DNA from 2 places in the Mesorhizobium sp. M0862 genome. Region 2 is predicted to be linked to the other one. Evidence: riboswitches for the same ligand, from Rfam matches in the RefSeq annotation. Region 2 holds a riboswitch; the other holds the start of a gene.
What was found. Region 2 has a riboswitch for thiamine pyrophosphate ahead of NKI15_RS09115 (YkoF family thiamine/hydroxymethylpyrimidine-binding protein). Riboswitches for the same ligand answer to the same signal wherever they lie in the genome.
Positions count from the first base shown of each region.

Region 1: linked by a shared signal. The riboswitch ahead of thiB (thiamine ABC transporter substrate binding subunit) and the one ahead of NKI15_RS09115 (YkoF family thiamine/hydroxymethylpyrimidine-binding protein) in region 2 are both predicted to bind thiamine pyrophosphate.

Region 1 covers NZ_JAMYOJ010000011.1:202,752-206,143, forward strand. Annotated here, with positions in the region: gene NKI15_RS18570 (ABC-F family ATP-binding cassette domain-containing protein) at 1-486, opposite strand, end outside; gene NKI15_RS18575 (thiamine diphosphokinase) at 495-1,148, opposite strand; TPP riboswitch at 1,311-1,425, shown strand; gene thiB (thiamine ABC transporter substrate binding subunit) at 1,469-2,476, shown strand; gene thiP (thiamine/thiamine pyrophosphate ABC transporter permease) at 2,697-3,392, shown strand, end outside.
Region 2 covers NZ_JAMYOJ010000005.1:36,417-39,808, forward strand. Annotated here, with positions in the region: gene NKI15_RS09110 (ABC transporter permease) at 1-710, opposite strand, end outside; gene NKI15_RS09115 (YkoF family thiamine/hydroxymethylpyrimidine-binding protein) at 966-1,574, opposite strand; TPP riboswitch at 1,565-1,677, opposite strand; partial or broken gene NKI15_RS09120 (GSU2403 family nucleotidyltransferase fold protein) at 1,888-2,277, shown strand; gene NKI15_RS09125 (hypothetical protein) at 2,527-2,778, shown strand; gene NKI15_RS09130 (DUF2934 domain-containing protein) at 2,935-3,174, opposite strand; gene NKI15_RS09135 (hypothetical protein) at 3,267-3,392, opposite strand, start outside.

The DNA.
Region 1 (3,392 bases), on a different contig from region 2:
AAGCTCTTCTTCCAGCCATTCGATGACCGACAAATCGAGATGGTTCGTCGGCTCATCAAGCAGCAGAATATCGGGTTCGGGCGCCATGACGCGGGCAAGTGCTGCGCGGCGCGCCTCGCCGCCGGAGAGATCGTTGGGGTTCTCCGTGCCGGCGAGGCCGAGATGCTCCATCAGATATGTGGCGCGGTAGGGATCGTCGGCAGGCCCAAGCCCGGCCTCGACATAGGCGCGCACATTGGCAAAGCCGTCCATGTCGGGCATTTGCGGGAGATAGCGCACCGTTGCCGAAGGCTGGCGGAAGACCTCGCCGTCTTGCGGCTCGATCAGACCAGCAGCAATCTTCAGGAGCGTCGACTTGCCGGAGCCGTTGCGGCCGACGAGCGCGATCTTGTCACCGGCGGACGCCGTCAATTCGGCGCCATCGAGCAGCGGCGTGCCGCCAAAGGTCAGTCTTATGCCGTCGAGGTTGAGAAGGGGCGGGGCCATGTCAGCTTTCAGGCAAGGGGTAGGGGGTGGACGAGCAGCAGCGCGCGGCCATGGCCGAGCGCGATTTCGAGGCCGCCCCCGGTCGTGTTGGACTTGACCTCGTTCGAGATGGTCAGCGACGAGCCGAACACGACCTCGACATGGTCGAGCGGCCACTTCGCGCCGGACACGGTGAGGCCCGAAAGATCGGAAAAGCCGAGCACCGAAAACAGCGTTCCGTCGGCATAGTCGAAGCCGGCCTTGCCAGGCAGCAGAGGGGCGCCTTCCTGCGCTCCGCTGGTCAATAGCACTTTTGTCCCGGCCTCGGCCAGCCGCAGGCTGAGCGCCAGATGGAGGAAGGCGTGGTCGGCGCGCTTGCCGCCGAAAGCGCCGGCCAGCACCAGGCTGGTGGCGCCGCGTTCCAATGCCGCCGCGATCGCCAGTTCGCCATCGGTCTTGTCCTTTTCGGGAGGAAACACCTCCCGCGGCACGGCGGCGAGATCGGCAGGCAGGTCCGCCGGCACCGAATCGAAATCGCCGACCCACAGCTCCGGCATCACGCCGAGCAGGCGGGCATGACCGATGCCGGCGTCGGCGGCGATGACGCGCGTGCCCGCGACCTGGCGGTCGAGCCGCGGCGTGCGGACGAGATCGCCGCCAAGCAGGATGGTGAATGTGCTCATATCCGCTGGCCCTTACCAGCCCCGCCGACGAAACGGAAGGCCGAGCGGCACCGTCACTCTTTGTTGGAGCATGATCTTTTTCCGGAAACGGATTCCACTTTCCGGGATCACGCTCGGGCAAACTTCCACTTGCGTGGCACCTTGGCCGGGCCTATGTGTCGAAACGCTCTAACGGGGTGCCGGACGCGATCTTCGCGGACCGGCTGAGAGGCAGTCTCGCCAACCCGCTGAACCTGATCCGGTTTGTACCGGCGGAGGGATTAGACGCTTCGGACAGCCCGACGCCTCAATTCCTTTCAACACGAATGAAGGAGGCGCCGATGCGCATTTTTTTGTCCCGTCTTGTCCCAGCGCTTGGGCTTGCTGTTTCGCTACTGGCAAGCCCTGCGTGCGCGCAGGAAAAACTCACGATCTATACCTATGAGAGTTTCACTGCCGACTGGGGTCCAGGCCCCCAGGTGAAGAAGGAATTCGAGGCCGAGTGTGGCTGCAGCGTCGACTTCGTCTCGGTGGCCGACGGCGTCGCGCTGCTCAATCGCGTCAAGCTCGAAGGTGCGTCGACCAAAGCCGATATCGTGCTTGGCCTCGACACCAACCTCACCGCGGAAGCCAAGGCTTCCGGCCTGTTTGTCCCACATGGCGCGGTGGCTGAAAACAACGTGCCGGGCGGCTGGAGCGACGACACTTTCGTGCCCTACGATTATGGCTATTTCGCCGTCGTCTACGACACCGAGAAGCTGAAGAACCCACCGAAGAGCCTGAAGGAATTGGTCGAGGGCGATGCCGCCGACAAGATCGTCATCCAGGATCCGAGGACGTCGACGCCGGGCCTTGGCCTGCTGCTGTGGGTTAAGTCGGTCTATGGCGACAAGGCGCCGGAAGCCTGGGCGAAACTCAAGGGCAAAGTGCTGACGGTGACGCCGGGCTGGAGCGAGGCCTACGGCCTGTTCACCAAGGGCGAGGCGCCGATGGTGCTTTCCTATACGACGTCGCCGGCCTACCACATGGTGGCGGAGAACACCAGGCGCTACCAGGCGGCCTCGTTCGAGGAAGGCGAGTATCTGCAGATCGAGGTCGCCGGCATCACCACCACGGGCGCGAAGAATCCGCTGGCGGCGAAGTTCCTGGCCTTCATGACCGGGCCGAAATTCCAGGATGTCATTCCGGAGACCAACTGGATGTTCCCGGCCGGGAAAACCGACAAGCCGCTCAATCCGGCTTTTGATAGGCTGGTCAAGCCGGCGAAGACCTTGCTGTTCAGCCCGGAAGAGGTCGCGGCAAATCGCAAGGCCTGGGTGGATGAATGGCTGGCGGTGATGAGCAAGTAGATTTGGCTGTATAGTCAAAAGATGAGTGCTCTACGGCGCCCCCCTCTGTCCTGCCGGACATCTCCCCCACGAGGGGGGAGATTGGCTATCGTCGGCGATTTCGCCAGTCGCCAAGGTTGCAGGAATAAGCGGGGCGCGGAAATAGCTGATCTCCCCCCTTGTGGGGGAGATGTCCGGCAGGACAGAGGGGGGCGCGAAGGAACGCGAGGCCCGGTAAAGAGTGCAACGCTCTGACCCCCGCATCACGGCCGGCATTGTCGCGCTTGCGGCAATCGCGCTGCTGATCGGTGGCGCCTTCGCCGGCCTTATCCGCGAAGGCGCGCACGACCTTTCCGGCGCCGCGTCCGCCTTTGACCTCTATCTCCTGCGCGTTGTCCGCTTCACGCTCTGGCAGGCTGCGCTCTCGACTCTGCTTTCCGCCGTACCGGCGCTCTTCGTCGCCCGGGCGCTGTCGCGGCATCCGCGCTTCTTCGGACGCGGCTTCATCCTGCAGCTATTCACTGTGCCCCTTGCCTTGCCGGCAATTGTCGGAGCGCTGGGAATACTGGCGCTCTATGGCCGCGCCGGTTATTTCGCCGCGATCGGTGGCCAGAGCTGGCCCGACATCTATGGGCTGTCGGGCATCCTCGTCGCCCACGTCTTCTTCAACCTGCCGCTGGCCACCCGGCTGTTCCTCGAAGCGCTGGGAACGGTGCCGGCCGATCAATGGCGGCTGGCGAGCCAGCTCGGCATGGGGGCGAGGCCAGCCTTCCGGCTGATCGAGTGGCCGGTGCTGCGCGCCGCGCTGCCGGGCGTCGCCGGGCTTGTCTTCATGCTTTGCATCACCTCCTTCACCATCGTCCTGATCCTCGGCGGCGGGCCGGCGGCGACGACGCTGGAAGTCGCCATCTATCAGGCGCTGCGTTTCGACTTCGAT
Region 2 (3,392 bases):
GCGACCGCGGCGAGCACCAGATCGGGCCGAAAGTTGTTCTTGGCATTGAGCATGTAGATGCCCAGCCCCTTCGCCGCCCCCGCATATTCGGCGAAGATCGCGCCGACGACGGCGTAGGTGATGGAGATGCGCAGCCCGGCGAAGAAATAGGGCAGCGCCGAAGGCAGGCGCGCCAGCCAGAAGATGCGCCAGCGCCCTGCCCCCATGGTGGCGAGCATCTGCGAAATCGCCTTGCTGGTCGCGGCAAAACCCTCGACCAGCGCCACCATCATCGGGAAGAAGGTAACGAGCGCCACAAGCAGGATTTTTGGCATCAGCCCGAAGCCGAACCACAGCACGATGAGCGGCGCGATCGCGACCAGCGGCAAGGTCTGGCTGACGATCAGCAGCGGAAACAGCGCGCGGCGCAGCGGGGCCAAGAAATCGACCAGCGCCGAAAGCACGAAGGCAGCGACCAACGAGCAGGCGAAGCCGGCTGATGTGGCGCGGATGGTAGGCAGCGTGTTGTCGGCCAGGGCGGCGCGATGCTCCCAGGCCTGCTGCAGCACGCGCGACGGCGCCGGCAGCACGGTGGGGGCGACACCGCCGTAGCGGGCGTAGAGCTCCCAGGCCGCGAGGAGCAGGGCGAAGGCGAAGGCGGCGGGGATGGTCTTGGCGATGCCGGCGGCTAATCTCCCCCCTCGAGGGGGAGATGTCGCCGAAGGCGACAGAGGGGGTCGTCTCGCATAGAGCGCCCACGCCTTGCCGATGCGAAAAGGACGTCGGCGCTCCACGCGCTGGGACCCCCTCTGGCCTGCCAGCCATCTCCCGCTCGAGGGGGGAGATTCGTGGGCATCGCGGTCTTCGCCAATCGCCAATGGCTCCCCTCCTCTTTGTGCTGAGGGGTCAGAGGCATCTCCTCCACGCAATGGGTCAGATAAACCAGCCACGGCAATATCCTCAAGGAACGACGCTTGAGCCGCGGCTCAGACGGCGCTCGGGCTGTTCGCCGAGATCGTGATGTCGAGGGTGACGTGGCCGGCGCCGGGGCCGAAGCGGCAGAAGGCCTCGTTGAGCGTGGCAAACACGGCACCGGCATCGCCACGCAATTTGGTGCAGAAGTTCTTTGAGCGCTCAAAGACGCCGGACTGTTTCAGGAAATCGATGCAGCCGTAGATCTCGTCCATATGGTCGCCCGTGCCCATAACGTAGAGCGAGAACTGCGCCGCCACCGGCTGGCCGGTCGACGGCGTGGCCTGGACAGCGCGGATCGCGGCGATCTTGCGCTCGTCCAGCGGAATGGCGGGGCCGCCGGTCTCGTCGGAGCGGCAGATCGGATCGTCGGGCTCACCCGGACAGCCGCGCGAGACCGCCGCCGAAAGCACGCAGTGCTTGCCGCTTTTGGCCGCCGCCACGAACAGGTCGCGCATAGCGGGAAACAGCACCTCGGGCGGCCCGACCGTAAGGGTCGAGATGTCATCGGTTTCGATCCGCAGCCGGTCGCGCCACGGATCGAGCGCGCCGAGCGCGCCGAGGATGACGCCGACGAAATCGTCGGTCATGGGATAAAGGGAAATCTGTGCGCCTGAAAACATCGCCCGCCTCGCTCCGCTGGTATTATCCAGATCAGCTTTAGGGTCCGAAGGCTTGCCGCCCTCATCTCAGCCCCGACGATACGGAGCACCCCTGTGGATGGGCGGGTTAAAGCATTGTTCGAGACATTGGGGAAGCCGTTTGTTGAGGCACTGCGGCAAAGTGTTTTAGGCCAGACGTGCCGGGCGCCTGGGCGTTAACAGACGACTCGTCAGTTCGTTGCGTTATAAGGTTTCCACGAACTTCTTATAACTGCGTTGGAATTCAAGCTGATAAACGTAATTATAAGAAAACGGCAGAGACTCCGCGCAGCCCTTACGGTTTCTGGATCTCCTTATCCGCGACCCCATCCGGACTGTGCTCCTGCATCGCTCGGGCTTGCCTGTGCTGGTCCCCTCGCCCCAGCGCCACGCCATCCACAAGCTGATCGTCGCCTCGCGACGCGGGCCGAGCGCTGGCGCCAAGCGGGAGAAGGATCTCCATCAAGCGCGCCTGCTGACCCAAGTGCTCGAAGCCACGCGTCGCCAGGACGACCTTGCCTTCGCCTTCATGGAAGCGTGGGAGAGGGGCGAAAACTGGCGCGAGACGATCCGGGGCGGCTTGAACCTGTTCGACGCCGCCACGAGGGAAACAGTCAACACCATCCTGGGGAAATCCCTCCGCGAAATTGGTGCGACTCCTGAAGGATTCACGATGCGGGATTAGCTGAAGCGACCGCTGCTATATTCATTTCCATCGTCCCAACTGTACGAATTGGCTTGACGCTTATTCGTACATAAAGTACGATATCTCTTTTCTCAGAGAGGAATGTCCTTGAGCACAGCGAACCATGTTGCCTTCGCCGATCTCTCTCGTCCTTTGCAGTCATCTCCGTCGTTGCCGCCGCCTTTATTGCCGCCCCCTTTGTTGCCCTTGTCATTCGATCAGTGCCAACGCCTCGCCGGGGCCTGGCGAATGGCCAGCCAGGACATCGCCGACGACATCCGCTTCATCCGCCAATATCTGAAAGTCGTTGCCGAGAAGGACGAGAGGCTGTCGACCGGCACCCTTGTTCACAGCCGCGCCTATGTCGAGGCCTGCGCCGGCTGGCTGCCACAGACTGTAACGCGCTATCTGCGCCACCTGCGCCAGATCACCGAATGCGAACTGGCTATGACAGCTGCCGGGATTCGCTTTGCGCTGTCGAGTTATGCCTGGGAGGCATGAGGGGCGGCTGTCGCCAAACACAAGGAATTGCGCTGCCCGTCGCAGGCGCAATTCGTCAGGTTGAGAGGCTCGGGCGCGCCTGAACGGCGGGCGCCAAGGATGGCCCGGCCAGCGAATTCCGGCCTTGCTTTATTTCGACTGGCCTTATTTCTGGCCTTATTTCGATTTGGCTTTGCCGGACTTTGCGGCGGCAGGCTTCGCGGCCTTTGGCTTGGCGGCTGCCTTGGCGGGCTTGGCGTCAGCTTTCTTCGCCGCCTTTTTGGGCTTGGCGACCGCGCCATCAAATTCAGCCGTGGCCTGCTCCCAGTGTTCCTGATGCGCGCCTTCAGGCCGGCCGGCCTTTTCCCAGATCTCGTGCGCGCGCTGGCGAATGCGGTCCTGTTTGTCGTCCGTCACTTAAGCCTCCGTGGTTGGGTCCGGTCGGTTGGTCCAGATTCCACGAAAACATTAGCCGAAAATTCGGCCGGCGTCTTGAGTGACGAGACATCTCAGCGCGGGTCGGAAATCACCGCAACGCCGAGCAGCGCCGCCTTCTTGACGATCAGCCCCGCGAGGTCGGCATCCGAACGATCGGTGCCGGTGCGCTCCCGCAGGAGCGCGATCGCTTCCTTCAT